DNA from 3 places in the Streptomyces sp. NPDC089424 genome. Region 1 is predicted to be linked to each of the others. Evidence: riboswitches for the same ligand, from Rfam matches in the RefSeq annotation. Region 1 holds a riboswitch; each other region holds the start of a gene.
The links. A riboswitch is a leader RNA that binds a small molecule or an ion and turns the genes downstream of it on or off. The one in region 1 is predicted to bind cyclic di-AMP.
Positions count from the first base shown of each region.

Region 2: it holds a riboswitch for cyclic di-AMP, as region 1 does, so the genes downstream of both, ACIP2X_RS35155 (transglycosylase family protein) here and ACIP2X_RS29640 (M23 family metallopeptidase) in region 1, are expected to answer to the same signal.
Region 3: it holds a riboswitch for cyclic di-AMP, as region 1 does, so the genes downstream of both, ACIP2X_RS19680 (M23 family metallopeptidase) here and ACIP2X_RS29640 (M23 family metallopeptidase) in region 1, are expected to answer to the same signal.

Region 1 is NZ_JBIVHU010000008.1:111,912-117,054, forward strand. Features, by position in the region: gene ACIP2X_RS29630 (M16 family metallopeptidase) at 1-816, shown strand, start outside; gene ACIP2X_RS29635 (M16 family metallopeptidase) at 813-2,201, shown strand; cyclic di-AMP (ydaO/yuaA leader) riboswitch at 2,404-2,569, shown strand; gene ACIP2X_RS29640 (M23 family metallopeptidase) at 2,582-3,346, shown strand; gene ACIP2X_RS29645 (GntR family transcriptional regulator) at 3,548-4,243, shown strand; gene ACIP2X_RS29650 (HPr family phosphocarrier protein) at 4,423-4,704, opposite strand; gene ACIP2X_RS29655 (GNAT family N-acetyltransferase) at 4,883-5,143, shown strand, end outside.
Region 2 is NZ_JBIVHU010000011.1:100,389-105,531, reverse strand. Features, by position in the region: gene ACIP2X_RS35165 (cytochrome P450) at 1-665, shown strand, start outside; gene ACIP2X_RS35160 (transglycosylase family protein) at 811-1,887, shown strand; cyclic di-AMP (ydaO/yuaA leader) riboswitch at 2,094-2,273, shown strand; gene ACIP2X_RS35155 (transglycosylase family protein) at 2,277-2,975, shown strand; gene eno (phosphopyruvate hydratase) at 3,272-4,552, shown strand; gene ACIP2X_RS35145 (septum formation initiator family protein) at 4,663-5,139, shown strand.
Region 3 is NZ_JBIVHU010000004.1:16,465-21,607, reverse strand. Features, by position in the region: gene ACIP2X_RS19695 (dihydrofolate reductase family protein) at 1-992, shown strand, start outside; tRNA gene ACIP2X_RS19690 (tRNA-Met) at 1,126-1,199, shown strand; gene ACIP2X_RS19685 (PP2C family protein-serine/threonine phosphatase) at 1,358-2,608, shown strand; cyclic di-AMP (ydaO/yuaA leader) riboswitch at 2,824-3,003, shown strand; gene ACIP2X_RS19680 (M23 family metallopeptidase) at 3,015-4,061, shown strand; gene ACIP2X_RS19675 (PrsW family intramembrane metalloprotease) at 4,173-5,143, opposite strand, start outside.

The sequences.
Region 1 (5,143 bases):
GCCGACCTGGACGCGGCGACCCTGGAGGACGCGCGCCAGTTCTTCCGCACGTACTACGCGCCGAACAACGCGGTGCTGTCGGTCGTCGGCGACATCGATCCCGAGCGGACGCTCGAATGGATCAAGAAGTACTTCGGCTCCATCGCCGGCCACGACGGCAAGCCCGCCCCGCGTGACGGCTCGCTGCCCGAGGTCATGGGCAAGGAGTCGCGCGAGGTCATCGAGGAGGAGGTCCCGGCGCGTGCCCTGATGGGCGCCTACCGGCTCCCGCACGACGGCACGCGCGCGTGCGACGCGGCCGACGTCGCGCTCACCATCCTCGGCGGCGGCGAGTCGTCCCGCCTGTACAACCGGCTCGTCCGGCGCGACCGCACGGCGGTGGCGGCCGGGTTCGGCCTGTTGCGGCTGGCCGGAGCGCCTTCCCTCGGGTGGCTGGACGTGAAGACGTCCGGCGACGTCGAGGTGCCGGTCATCGAGGCCGCGATCGACGAGGAGCTCGCCCGGTTCGCCGAGGAGGGCCCCACGGCCGAGGAAATGGAGCGCGCGCAGGCCCTGTTGGAGCGCGAGTGGCTGGACCGGCTGGGCACGGTCGCCAGCCGCGCCGACGAACTCTGCCGCTACGCCGTGCTGTTCGGTGACCCGAAGCTCGCCTTCACCGCCGTGCAGCGGGTCCTGGAGGTGACGGCCGAGGAGGTCAGGGAGGTCGCCAAGGCCCGCCTGCGGCCCGACAACCGCGCGGTGCTCGTCTACGAGCCCACGGCTGCGGCAGACGCCGAGACCGACGCAGACGACGACACCGAGGAGGCGGCGAAGTGACCGAGCTCGCCACGATGGACTTCCACCCGCGGCCGCAGGCGGGCGCGGCTCGCCCCTGGGCGTTCCCGGCTCCCGCGCGCGGGACGCTCGACAACGGCCTCACGCTGCTGCGCTGCGACCGCCCCGGCCAGCAGGTCGTGGCCGTGGAGGTGCTGCTGGACGCGCCCCTGGAGGCCGAGCCGGCCGGACTCGACGGCGTCGCCACGATCATGGCGCGGGCCTTCTCCGAGGGCACCGACAAGCACTCCGCCGAGGAGTTCGCCGCCGAACTGGAGCGCTGCGGCGCCACCCTGGACTCGCACGCCGACCACCCCGGCGTGCGGCTGAGCCTGGAGGTGCCGGTCTCCCGCCTGCCCAAGGCGCTCGGGCTGCTGGCCGACGCGCTCAGGGCGCCCGCCTTCGCCGACAGCGAGGTGGAGCGGCTGGTCCGCAACCGCCTCGACGAGATCCCGCACGAGCTGGCCAACCCCGCCCGGCGGGCCGCCAAGGAGCTCTCCAAGGAGCTGTTCCCGGCCACCTCGCGCATGTCCCGCCCGCGTCAGGGCACCGAGGAGACGGTCGCGAAGATCGACTCCGCTGCCGTGCGCGCCTTCTACGAGCGGCACGTCCGCCCCGCCACCGCCACCGCCGTGGTCGTCGGCGACCTCACGGACATCGACGTGGAGGTGCTGCTCGGCGAGACCCTGGGCGCCTGGGCCGGCTCCCAGGCGCAGCCGCGCCCGGTGCCGCCGGTCACGGCCGACGACATGGGCCGCGTGGTGATCGTGGACCGTCCCGGCGCCGTCCAGACCCAGCTGCTCATCGGCCGCGTCGGCCCCGACCGGCACGACCGCGTGTGGGCGGCCCAGGTGCTCGGCACGTACTGCCTGGGCGGCACCCTCACCTCGCGTCTGGACCGCGTCCTGCGCGAGGAGAAGGGCTACACCTACGGGGTGCGCTCGTTCGGTCAGGTGCTGCGCTCCGCGCCCGACGGCAGCGGTGCCGCGATGCTCGCCATCAGCGGCTCCGTGGACACGCCGAACACCGGTCCCGCGCTCGAGGACCTCTGGACGGTGCTGCGCACGCTCGCCGCGGAGGGGCTCACGGACGCCGAGCGGGACGTCGCCGTGCAGAACCTCGTCGGGGTGGCACCGCTCAAGTACGAGACCGCCGCGGCCGTCGCGGGGACGCTGGCCGACCAGGTCGAGCAGCACCTCCCCGACGACTACCAGGCGACGCTGTACCAGCAGCTGGCGGCGACCGGCACCGTCGAGGCCACCGCGGCCGTCGTCAGCGCCTTCCCGGCGGACCGTCTGGTGACGATTCTTGTGGGCGACGCGGCGCAGATCAAGGAGCCCGTGGAGGCCCTCGGCATCGGCGAAGTCACGGTCGTGTCAGCCGAGTAGGGGCCTGCGCACGGCACGCGCGTGCAGGGGCCCTGGTGACGGATGCGTCACCAGGGCCCCTTTATGTCCCAATTGAGGGAGAGGTTGCCTGTCTGGCCTGTGGGATGCGCTACAAACGCCCGGTTGGGTTTGGGGATTGAAAGATGTCCCGCTTAGCGTCATCCGGGCTGTCCGTCAGGCAGTGCGCCGCACCCGCGGCACCGGACAGCCATCGCCGAGTCCCCGTACGGCGCGAGCCAGGGGAGCCGGGGACCCAACCATGAAGTCCCTGGGGTGAATCGGACGCCCGCGCACGGCGAGGGAGTCCGTAGGAGACCTTCCTGCTCCGAACCCGTCAGCTAACCCGGTAGGCGAGAGGGAAGGAAAGGACCAGCCACTACATGGCGTTCACGCGCGCCACCGGGAAGCACCGTCGTCCCAGCCGGATGAAGCGCACCACCGCCCGCGCGGCGGGGGTCGCGGCCCTGACCACCACCGGTGTCATCGGCACCCTGGCCGCTCCCGCGCTCGCCGCCGAGCCCGCGGCCGAGCAGACCGGCCTGCTCCCGGTCATCACCATCGGCGACTCGGTCGCCGAGCAGATCGACGCCCAGGCGGTCGCCCAGCAGCAGGCGGCCGCGGAGGCCGAGGCCGAGAAGAAGGCCGAGGCCGCCGCCAAGAAGCGCGCGGAGGAGCGGGCCGAGGAGGCCCGCGAGGCCAAGGAGCGCGCCGCCCGCGAGGCCGAGCGCAAGCGCCTCACCACCTATGTGTCGCCGATCAGCGGCTCCTACGTCTCCACCGGCTACCGGTCCGGCGGTGCCCTGTGGTCCTCCGGCAGCCACACCGGTGTCGACTTCCACGCGGCGAGCGGCACGCCCGTGTACGCGGTCGGGTCCGGCACCGTCGTCGAGGCCGGCTGGGGCGGGGCGTACGGCAATCAAGTGGTGATCAAGATGAACGACGGCACGTACACCCAGTACGGCCACCTGTCGTCGTTCTCGGTCTCGGTGGGCCAGACGGTCACCCCGGGGCAGCAGATCGCCCTGTCCGGTGCCACCGGCAACGTCACCGGAGCGCACCTCCACTTCGAGGCCCGGACGACGGCGGAGTACGGCACGGACATCGACCCGGTCGCCTACCTCCGCTCGCACGGCGTCGGCGTCTGACGGCGGATCGCCCGCTTCCCGTGGCCCCGGCTCCGTGAGCCGGGGCTTTCGGTGTTTCGCACGCCTGGTTTCGCACGCCTGTATGTCCAAAAAATATGCATGGATTCCGGCCCGCCATCGGAAATTCCGGCTCATTGCAATAGAGTCGCGGAACACACGTCAGTCGTCGGCGTTTCACGGGGATTAAGGCGGAGGTCGGTCATGCGTGTTCCGGCGCATTCGGTGTGCACGGCCATCCGGGACGACATCGTCGCGGGTGTCTACGAGCGTGGCGGCCGGCTCACCGAGGAACTCCTCGCGCGCCGCTACGGGGTCTCGCGCGTCCCCGTCCGCGAGGCCCTGCGCACGCTGGAGGCCGAGGGCTTCGTGGTGACCCGGCGGCACGCGGGCGCGTGCGTGGCGGAGCCCACCGAGCAGGAGGCCGCCGACCTGCTGGAGATGCGCCTGCTGCTGGAGCCGCTCGGTGCCGCGCGGGCCGCGCAGCGGCGTACCGAGGCCCATCTGAAGGTGTTGCGTGGCCTGGTCCGGCTGGGCCAGGACCGGGCCAGGCGGGGCGGCAGCGAGGATCTGCGCTCCCTGGGCGGCTGGTTCCACGAGACGCTCGCCCAGGCCTCCGGCAGCCCCGCGCTGATCGCGATGCTGACCCAGCTAAGGCACAAGATCGCCTGGATGTACTCCGTGGAGGCGCCGCTCAGCCCCGTCGAGTCCTGGTCGGAGCACGGCGCGATCGTGGACGCGGTGGCGCGCGGCGACGGTGAACGGGCGCGCGCGGTCACGGCGCTGCACGCCGAGCGCGCGACCGGCGCGCACCGGCTCCGATTTCCTGGCGTCGGAGACCGCGGGGACCGTGTGAGGACTTCGCAACATGCCGTAAACATGTCGGGCCTGCGGCATTAACACGAGCGCCGTATACAAAGAAGTGATATTCGGCGGCGGTGCAATTTCCGCTGTCCTTTTCGGCATGCCCTGAATTCGGGCGATCCGTGGTGCGAAAAACCGACCGGGTGCGCCGGAGAACGGCGAAGCCGCGCCGCCCGGAAAGAGGCGACGCGGCTTCGGAAATGCCGTGGGCGGGCTCAGACGGTCTCGGGGAGTTCCTCGAGGCCCTCCGCGACCAGCTTGGCCAGGCGGTCGAGCGCGGCGTCCGCGCCCTCGGCGTCGGAGGCCAGGACGACCTCCTCGCCACCCTGGGCGCCCAGACCCAGGACCGCCAGCATGGAGGCCGCGTTGACGGGGTTGCCGTCCGCCTTGGCGATCGTCACCGGGACGCCTGCGGCCGTGGCGGCTCGGACGAAGATGGATGCGGGGCGGGCGTGGAGACCCTCGGCCCAGCCGACGTTGACGCGGCGCTCAGCCATGTGATGCTGCCCTTCAGGTGTTCAGGGTTGTCTAGACCAGTTTCCCATATCGTGGAGCATGCCCCGACGGGCCCTGCGTCCCGCCCCGGGCGGCGCCGGAACGCGGCCTCGCTCCGGCTCGTGTCCCTCCACAGACTGCCTCGCGCCGTTGTCGTACGCGAGCCGTACTCTGGGCCCCATGCAGAGCCCGTCGGACCGGCACGAGTACCCCGCCCACTGGGAGGCCGACGTGGTGCTGCGCGACGGCGGCACCGCACGCATCCGGCCCATCACCGTCGACGACGCCGAGCGTCTGGTCAGCTTCTACGAGCAGGTCTCGGACGAGTCGAAGTACTACCGCTTCTTCGCGCCCTACCCGCGGCTGTCCGCGAAGGACGTCCACCGCTTCACGCACCACGACTTCGTGGACAGGGTGGGACTCGCGGCGACCATCGGCGGC
Region 2 (5,143 bases), on a different contig from region 1:
TGATCCACCGCAAGCGCGAGTCCCTCCCCGCCGAGCCCGCCCCCGGCGAGGACCTCATCTCCGGCCTCATCCGCGCCTCCGACCACGGCGAGCACCTCACCGAGAACGAGGCCGCGGCGATGGCCTTCATCCTTCTGTTCGCCGGCTTCGAGACGACCGTGAACCTCATCGGCAACGGCACCTTCGCCCTTCTCACCCACCCCGCCCAACGCGCCCTGCTCCAGGAGTCGTTGGCCCGCGGCGAACAGGCCCTGCTGGAGACCGGTGTCGAGGAACTCCTGCGCTACGACGGCCCCGTCGAACTCGCCACCTGGCGGTTCGCCACCCAGCCGCTCACCATCGGCGGCCAGGACATCGCACCCGGCGACCCGGTCCTCGTCGTGCTTGCCGCCGCCGACCGGGATCCGGAGCGGTTCGCGGACCCGGACACGCTCGATCTCGCCCGCCGTGACAACCAGCACCTCGGTTACGGCCACGGCCTCCACTACTGCCTCGGGGCGCCGCTGGCCCGTCTGGAGGGCCGGACCGCGCTGGCCACCCTCCTGACCCGCCTCCCCGACCTGCGGCTCGCCGCGGATCCCGCCGAACTGCGCTGGCGGGGCGGGCTCATCATGCGAGGTCTGCGGACGCTGCCGGTGGAGTTCACGCCTGTGCGGGAAAAGTGACGGTCTTTCAACTATGTGATCTTCACGTGATCTGCGCGGCATGAACTTGTGACAAGTGATCGTCTGCCTATACCTTCACCCCTCAGCACGGCCTCTCGGTTTCACCGGCCGCGCAGGTCCCCGCTGTCACGCGAAAGGTCCCCGCATGCTCTCCGGGAACGGTCGTCACCGTCGCCCCCGTCAGGCGCCCGCACTCGTCGTCGCGGCCGGCGTGACCGGCTCCGCCATCGCCCTCCCCCTCCTCGCCGCCACCGGTGCGAGCGCGGCCAGCGGGACGACCTGGGACCGGGTCGCCGAGTGCGAGACCGGCGGCTCCTGGAGCGCCGACACGGGCAACGGCTCCTACGGCGGCCTCCAACTCTCCCAGCGGGACTGGGAGAAGTACGGCGGCCTCACCTATGCCGCGAGCGCGGATCTGGCCAGCCGTTCGCAGCAGATCGCCGTCGCCGAGAAGGTCCTCGAGGACCAGGGCGTCGGCGCCTGGGCTACCTGCGGCCCGCTGGTGGGGCTGGAGGCGGACTCCGAGTCGGCCACCGTCGACACGGGTGTGGTCGGTGACGCGTCCAGTACGCCGTCGTACACGAGAAGCAGCGATACGGGCAGTCTGTCCAACTCGCTCGGATTGTCCAACTCGTCCGGTCACACCTCCTCCGGTGCCTCCGACCGGGACGGTGACGCGAAGGGGTCCGGCAGCTCCCGGGGTGCCGGGGAGTCCCGCACGCCCACGAACTCCGCGAACCCTTCGGAATCCGGCGAATCCACCCCGTCCGGCGGCTCCAGCTCCCCGGGTGCCGAGGGCTCGACCTCGCCCGGCTCCGGCGAGTCCACCGGTTCCAGCGAATCCCCCGAATCGGGCGAATCCCCCTCAAGTTCCTCGCCTTCGGGCGTGCCTTCGAGCACCCCGAGCGCCTCGGACCTCACCGACACGGGCCTCCTCGGCACCGGCAAGCACCGGGGAGGCAGTGCGGACGAGGACGGCGAGCGCGCCGGCGGCTCCTCGGGGCGGCACGCCTCGCGGGACGGTGCCGCCGGGCGTCCGGGCCTCGACGACGCGTACACGGTCCGGGACGGCGACACCCTCTGGGACATCGCCGACTCCCTTGGCGTGCAGGGTGGATGGGCCGCGCTGTACGTCGTCAACCAGGACGCCCTCGGTGGCGACCCCGACCACATCGTCCCCGGTCAGTCGCTGGATGTCGGCGCGGAGTCGGCCGGCAGGTAGGGGCGGGAAACGGCCCGGGAACAGCGGGAGTTCACGTCACACTTCGAGTCGAATGTCCGATTTGGCGAAAGTGTGGGATGAGTCTCAGAAGCCCTGATCGTCTTTGAAATTCCGTCGATCGCCTGTCTACGGTCATGACCGCTCGTCACCACGAGCCCCGGGTGCCGCAACGCCGAATCCTGCCAGCGGCCCTCCGGGAACAGTCGTCGCGTCAAGCGCCGTAGGCAGGAGCGGGGGACCCAAGGTAGGTGCCGGACCCGGCAGTTGAGGAGACTCAGCGCCGGAACCGGCTTGGGGTGAAGCCACGCCTCCCAGTGAGGTGTGGCCGGGCAACTCAACCGGCCCGAACCCGACAGCTCACCTCGCAGGCGTCGGTGAGGGGATCAACCATGCTGTTTTCCAGCAAGGGCAAGCACCGTCGTGCGTCCAGGACCGTTCGCGCCATCGCCGCCGTCGGCGTCACCGGCGCCGCCGCCGTCGCCGCCCCGCTGATGGCGGCCGGCAGCGCCTCCGCCGCCACGGCCTCCGAGTGGGACGCCGTCGCCCAGTGCGAGTCCGGCGGCAACTGGTCCATCAACACCGGCAACGGTTACTACGGCGGTCTGCAGTTCTCCGCCTCCACCTGGGCCGCGTACGGCGGCACGCAGTTCGCCGGCACGGCCGACCAGGCCTCCAAGGAGCAGCAGATCCAGATCGCCGAGAAGGTGCTCGCGGGTCAGGGCAAGGGCGCCTGGCCGGTCTGCGGCACCGGCCTGTCGAACGCCACCTACACCGGCGGCGGCTCCGCCGGCAGCGGCTCCGCCGCCGACGAGTCGCAGAGCACCGGCACCGAGACGCGCGCGACCGAGGAGCAGCCGGCTTCGCGTTCCGCGGAGCGTCCGGCCGCGAAGGAGACCGTCACCACGCCGACCGGCGACAAGGTGAAGAAGGGCGACGGCGAGTACAAGGTCGTCGAGGGTGACACCCTCAGCACCATCGCCGCCGACCACGACGTCAAGGGTGGCTGGGAGAAGCTGTTCCAGCTGAACAAGGACATCGTCGAGGACGCCGACCTCATCTTCCCGGGTCAGCAGCTGCACCTGAAGTAGAACGGTCCGCCGCCGACCCGCCGGAGGCCCCCTGGCTCCCGTGAGGGTCACCCCCCCCCGTCCCCACGGGCTCCCCGCCCCGGTGCGTCTTCCCCCGTACGCACCGGGGCGGGGCTTTTTCGTGTGCCGCTCGCCGTGCGGTGCACCCCCGTCTTTGTTTCGTTCGGAAACAATTTACTCTCGGTTCGGTCCATGAGAGGGGCGACCGGCTGGCCGATCGCACGGAGCCGGTTAGGCTCGTCTCGCAGAGCCGCCGCGGTCCTGCTCATCGCGTCACATCCACGAAGGAGATGCTCGTGCCGTCCATCGACGTCGTCGTAGCCCGGGAAATCCTGGACTCCCGAGGCAACCCCACGGTCGAGGTCGAGGTCGGCCTCGACGACGGCAGCACGGGTCGTGCCGCCGTTCCGTCCGGCGCTTCCACCGGCGCCTTCGAGGCCATCGAACTCCGCGACGGCGACCCCAACCGCTACCTCGGCAAGGGCGTCGAGAAGGCCGTCCTGGCCGTCATCGAGCAGATCGGCCCGGAGCTCGTCGGCTACGACGCCACCGAGCAGCGCCTGATCGACCAGGCGATGTTCGACCTGGACGCCACCGACAACAAGGGCTCCCTCGGCGCCAACGCCATCCTCGGCGTCTCGCTCGCCGTCGCCCACGCCGCCTCCGAGGCCAGCGACCTGCCGCTCTTCCGCTACCTGGGCGGCCCCAACGCGCACCTGCTGCCGGTGCCGATGATGAACATCCTGAACGGCGGCTCGCACGCCGACTCCAACGTGGACATCCAGGAGTTCATGATCGCCCCGATCGGCGCGGAGTCCTTCTCCGAGGCCCTGCGCTGGGGCACCGAGGTCTACCACACCCTCAAGAAGGTGCTGAAGGGCAAGGGCCTGGCCACCGGCCTCGGCGACGAGGGCGGCTTCGCCCCGAACCTCGGCTCCAACCGTGAGGCCCTCGACCTCATCCTCGAGGCCATCAAGGAGGCCGGCTACACCCCGGGCGAGCAGATCGCCCTCGCCCTCGACGTCGCCGCGTCCGAGTTCTACAAGGACGGCGTCTACACCTTCGAGGGCAAGGACCGCTCGGCCGCCGAGATGACCGAGTACTACGCGGAGCTCGTCGACGCGTACCCGCTGGTCTCCATCGAGGACCCGCTGTTCGAGGACGACTGGGAGGGCTGGAAGACCATCACCGAGAAGCTCGGTGACAAGGTCCAGCTCGTCGGCGACGACCTGTTCGTCACCAACCCGGAGCGCCTGGCCCGTGGCATCGAGGACGGGGCCGCCAACGCCCTGCTCGTCAAGGTCAACCAGATCGGCTCCCTGACCGAGACCCTGGACGCCGTCGAGCTCGCCCAGCGCAGCGGCTTCAAGTGCATGATGTCGCACCGCTCCGGTGAGACCGAGGACGTCACCATCGCCGACCTCGCCGTCGCCACCAACTGCGGTCAGATCAAGACCGGCGCCCCGGCCCGCTCCGAGCGCGTGGCCAAGTACAACCAGCTGCTGCGCATCGAGGAGATCCTCGACGACGCCGCGGTGTACGCCGGCCGCAGCGCCTTCCCCCGCTTCAAGGGCTGAGCGACGCCCTCGTAGGAGGCGTCGTCCGTACGTCCCCGCACCCGGTCCCGTACCGTGTGCGGGGACGTACGCGCGTGTGCACCACGCAGGCATGGGGAGGCGAGAGCCAGATGGCCGTGAAGGAACGGGACCGTTTCTCCACCGCGACCAGGCTCAGGCTGCTGGGCGAGCAGACCGCGGCCCGGGTCTACCGGTCGCAGACCCGCCGCCAGGCCCGCCGCTCCCGGCTCACCGGCCGCGCCGCCCTGCTCGCCCTCGTCGTCTGCTCCCTCGTCGTCGCGCTCGCCTACCCGATAAGGCAGTACGTCGCCCAGCGGGCCGAGATCGCCGACCTGCGGGAGCAGCGGCAGCAGGCCGAGGCGCGGGTCGAGGAACTGCGCGACCTCAAGGCACGCTGGCAGGACGACGCGTACGCGGAGCAGCAGATCCGGCAGCGGCTGCACTACGTGATGCCGGGCGAGACCGGCTACGTCGTGATCGACCCGGAAGCCGCCCGGCAGTCGCGCACCGACCAGGGCACGACCGACCGCCCCTGGTACGCGAACGTCTGGGACGGGGTCGACAAGGCCGACGCCGCCCACCATTGAGCCG
Region 3 (5,143 bases), on a different contig from region 1:
CCATCCGCGCCGACAACCCGCGGCTGCTGGTCAACTCCCCGGACCGCCGGGCGGCCCGGACGGCGGCGGGCAGGCCGGAGTACCCCCTCAAGGTCACGGTCAGCGGCACGGGCGACCTGGACCCCGCCGCCCGTTTCTGGCACACCGGCGGCGAGAAGGTGGTGTACACGACGACGAAGGGCGCCCGGCGCCTGGCGGAGAACCCCGTGGCGGCCGACGTGGTCGCGCTCGGCGACACCGTCGACTGGCGCGCGGTCCTGGCGCACCTGCACGACGTACGAGGCGTCCGTCGCCTGATGGTCGAGGGCGGCGGCACCCTGCACACCCAGCTCCTCCTGGAGGGCCTCGCGGACGAGATCCAGCTGGTGCTCGCCCCCCTCTTCGTCGGCGACCCGGCCGCGCCCCGGCTCTTCGGGCCCGGCGCCTACCCGTCCGGGCGACTGCGCCTGGCCGAGTCCCGGCGGATCGAGGACGTCGTCCTGATGCGCTACGAGCCGACCGCCCCCGGCACCGGCAGCTTCGCCTCGGCCGCCGACCGCCGCTGGCTGGCCCTGGCCTGCGAGCTGGCGGCGCTGTGTCCGCCGTCGGACACGGCGTTCAGCGTCGGCGCGGTGGTGGTGGCGCGGGACGGCACCGAACTCGCCCGGGGACACTCCCGGGAGGGCGGCGACCCGGTCGTCCACGCGGAGGAGGCGGCGCTCGCGAAGATCGACACGGCCGACCCCCGGCTGCCCGGGGCCACCGTCTACACCAGCTTGGAGCCCTGCACCCGCCGCGCCTCCCGGCCCCGCCCCTGCGCGCGGCTGATCCTCGACGCCGGGGTGGGGCGCGTGGTCACGGCCTGGCGGGAGCCGGACACCTTCGTGCGCGACGCGGACGGGAGCGGGACGCTGGCGGCGGCCGGGGTGGAGGTCGCGGTGGTTCCGGAGTACGAGGAGGAGGCCAAGGCGCCCAATCGGCACCTGCGGGGTGAGCGGCACCAGGCGGGGTGAGCGGCACCAGGCGGGGGTGAGCGGCACCAGGCGGTGTGATCGCACCGCGAGCGCGGAAAGAGCTGGTCGGTGAGGGCGGCGGGAAACCCTGGCGCGGAGCGTCCCGTGCATGGCGTACACTGGTGTCTACCGACGCGGGGTGGAGCAGCTCGGTAGCTCGCTGGGCTCATAACCCAGAGGTCGCAGGTTCAAATCCTGTCCCCGCTACTGAAGGCCCGGGGCCGGAATCCAGATCATGGATTCCGGCCCCGAGTCGCTTCCCGGCACGCTCGCGCCCATCATCCGGTCGGCCCGCCCGGCTGGTAGCGGGCCGCCACTCCAGGAACCCTGGACAGGTGCGGTGACCTGCGTAACGGGAGACGACAGTGCGGCCTGCGGAGGCAGAGGGAGAGGGGCCGTACGCCGGATCCGGCGGCCGCGTCCCCGGCGACCCGGCCCCCAGGGACCCTGCCTCCGTCCCCGGCGACCCGGACGACCTCCCCACGTCGGAGAGCCCGGTACCGCCCCTGCCGCCACCCGAGACACGGCCGATCTCCTATGCCGGCACCTTCGTCCGCGTCCTGCCCGCCCTGCTCCTGGTGATCGGCGGCGGCTACGACTACATGACCCCCCGCGGCTTCACCGGCGCGCCCCTGTTCACCGCCGCCCCGCTGATCGCCGCCCCGCTGCTGTCCCGCCGCGCCACGATCCTCACCGGGGTGGCGGCCGTGCTCGTGGTCCTCGGCCTGGACCTCCGGTTCGACGAGGTCACGGAGGTGGAGTCGCTCACCGAGCTGGCGACCGTGGTCACCGTCTCCCTCCTCGCCGTCCTGATCAACGTGCTCGTCCGGCGCAGCCACGCCCGCCTCGACTCGGCCTGGGAGATCGCCGAGGCCGCCCAGCTGGCGGTGCTGCCGGAGCCGGTCGGGCGGATCGGCGGGTTCGAGATCGCCGCGCGCTACGAGGCCGCCCAGGCCGACGCCTTCATCGGCGGGGACCTCTACGCCGTGCAGGACAGCAGGTTCGGCGTGCGACTGGTGGTCGGGGACGTGCGGGGCAAGGGCATGGGGGCGGTCGCCGCGGTCGCGGTGGTCATCGGGGCGTTCCGGGAGGCGGCCGAGCACGAGACGACGCTGGAGGCGGTCGCGCAGCGGCTGGAGCGGGCGCTGGCGCGTGAGGGCACCCGCCGGGACGGGATCGACGCCTTCGAGGGCTTCACCACCGCCGTCCTCGCCGAGATCCCGCACGACGACGGGGTCGTACGGATCCTCAACCGCGGCCATCCACCGCCCCTGATGCTGCACGCCGACGGCACGGTCAGCACGCTGCCCGCCCGTGATCCGGCGCTGCCGCTCGGGATGGGTGAGCTGGGCACCTGGCCGGACCGTGCGCAGGCGTGCCCCTTCCCGGGCGGGGCGACGCTCCTGCTGTACACCGACGGCCTGTCCGAGGCCCGCGACGCGCACGGCGCCTTCTACGACCCCGCTGCCCGCCTTGCCGGCCGGACCTTTCCCAGCCCCGGCGAACTGCTGCGCACGGTGGCCGAAGAGGTACGCCTGCACAGCGGCGGCGGCACCACCGACGACATGGCGCTGCTCGCGGTCCGGCGGCCGGCCGACGAGTGTCACCCCGGGTGATCGAACGAGAGCCCTCCGCATAACGACTGACACACCGTCAGATGTGGAGATGACTCCGAATGACGGTCAACTCGCCCGATTTTCGCCGTTCATAGACCTGTACGTCCCGACAGAAAGCGTTAATGATCAAGTGGAACAGCTTGGAAATCAGGCCCCGGTTCTATTAACGTCCGATAACGCAGCGCGGTCGTCCCAGCCGTCACAAGAGGCGGCTCCGTGCGCACGCGCCGAATCCCGCGCGAGGCCCTCACCGGCCGCACAAGGGAACCGGGGAACCACCACATTGGGGTGAATCGGGCGTATGTCGCCGTAGCAGTACGGCTGATTTACGCGCGTAGGAGACCTTCCTGCTCCGAACCCGTCAGCTAACCCGGTAGGCGAGAAGGAAGGAAAGGAGCACGCCCACGTGGCGTCCAACCGGCCTGCCCCACAGGCCCCGTTCGTGCCGCAGCAGCGCACCGCCGACGGCACCGACACATTCGTCTACGGCGCGCCGCGCACCGACGAGGGGCCGTGGGAGGAGTGGAATCCCAGCGCGGAGACCCTCCTTCCCGTACGCGGCCGGCATCGTGTCAGCAAGCAGCGCGGCGGCGGACTCGCCCGCAGCTCCACCGTTCTCGGCGTCGGTGTCATAGCCGCGGTCGGCGCGGGCGGCATGGCGAGCGCCAACACCGGCAAGCCGCCGGTGTCGATCTCGATGCCCGACCTGCCGAACGTCGGCTCGCTGATCTCCGACGACGACTCCGGCTCCGCCGACACCAAGACCGCGACCGCTCCGCTCAGCAGCCTCGCCACGGCCACCGTGGACACCGCGGAGGGCACCACCGACGCCGGTGAGACGCTGCGGGCCCGCATCATCGCGCAGGCCGAGCAGCAGCAGGAGCAGGTCGAGAGCAAGGCCGCCGCGGAGGCCGTGGCCGCCGCCGAGAAGGCCGCCGCCGAGGCCGCCGCCAAGGCGGAGCAGGAGGCCAAGGAGAAGGCCGCCGCCGCCAAGGCGAAGGCCGAGGAGGAGGCCCGGCAGAAGGCCGAGGCCGAGCGGCTCGCCGCGCTGGCCAAGCAGTTCACGCTGCCGACCTCGTCGTACACCCTCACCTCCACCTTCGGCCAGGCCGGCGCCCTGTGGTCCTCCGGGTACCACACGGGTCTCGACTTCGCCGCGCCGACCGGTACGCCTCTCAAGGCCGTGCACAGCGGCACCATCACCGAGGCCGGCTGGAACGGCTCGTACGGCTACAAGACCGTGCTGACCCTCGACGACGGCACCGAGATCTGGTACGCCCACCAGTCGTCGATCGGCGTCAGTGTCGGCCAGAAGGTCGCCACCGGCGATGTGATCGGCCGTGTGGGCGCGACGGGCAACGTGACCGGCGCCCACCTGCACCTGGAGGTGCACACCGGCGGCGGTGGCATCGACCCGATGGCCTGGCTGCAGAGCAAGGGCCTCACCCCCTGAGGCTCCCGACCCGGGTCCGACGCGAACTCCGGTGGTCCTGACGGCAACCCCCCGACGTCAGGACTGCCGGTTTTCGTCTGTCCGGGGCGCCCCCGCGCCGCCGTCCTCGCCCTACGTCCGGTACGGGTTGTACGCCGGGTAGGGCGTCGCCGGCCCGTGCACGGGCGCCCAGCCGTGGACCGGCGGCAGCAGCACCGGCACGGGCGGAGCGGTCGCCCGCGCCGCGTACTCCAGGGCCGGGCGGGCGATGTCCCGGCGGTTCCACAGCTCCTGGAGCAGCTCGCCTTCCCGTACGACGAAGTCCGCGCGGGCACGGCCCAGGCGGCCCCGGCGCCGGAGGAAGGCGAGAGACGTGGCGTACGCCTCGTACTGCGCGACCGTGCGGCCCGCCGGTCTGCCGAGGTGGTGGCCGGCGTACTCGCGGGCCAGCCGGCGGGCCCGCATCGAGCCGAGGGCGAACGGCTCGGCGGGCGAGAGCCAGCCGGCGACGACATAGGCCGGTAGTTCCTCACGGACGGTCCGCAGCTCGCGCTGGCGCGTCCAGATCACCAGCCAGGTCAGCAGGCCGAACGCGGGGACCATGAAGCCGCCGTACACCGCGAAGAAGCCGTAGTCGCCGAAGGTCGCCGAGCCGTTCCAGAAGGCGTGCATGCCCATCGCGAGCAGCAGCCCGGCCGGGGGCAGCAGGACGCGGCGCAGTCGCTGGCGTTCCCCGGCGAGGGCGGCGATGCCGAAGCCGATGCCGGTGAGCACCGTGAACAGGGGGTGCGCGAACGGCGACATGATGACCCGCACGAAGAAGGTCGCGGCGGTCACCGAGGCGATGCCGCTGTGACCGGCCAGCTGGTCGGTGCCGAAGGCGGTGCCGAGGTAGAGGATGTTCTCGGTGAAGGCGAAGCCGGTGGCGGTGACGCCCGCTATCACCACGCCGTCCACGATGCCGGTGAAATCGCGCCGCCGGAAGAGGAAGAGCAGCAGGATCGCGGCCGCCTTCGCGGACTCCTCGACGACCGGGGCTATGACCGTGGCGCCCCAGGTGTCCGCGCTGGTCGGGTCGGCGGTCGCGGTCGCTATCCACCGGG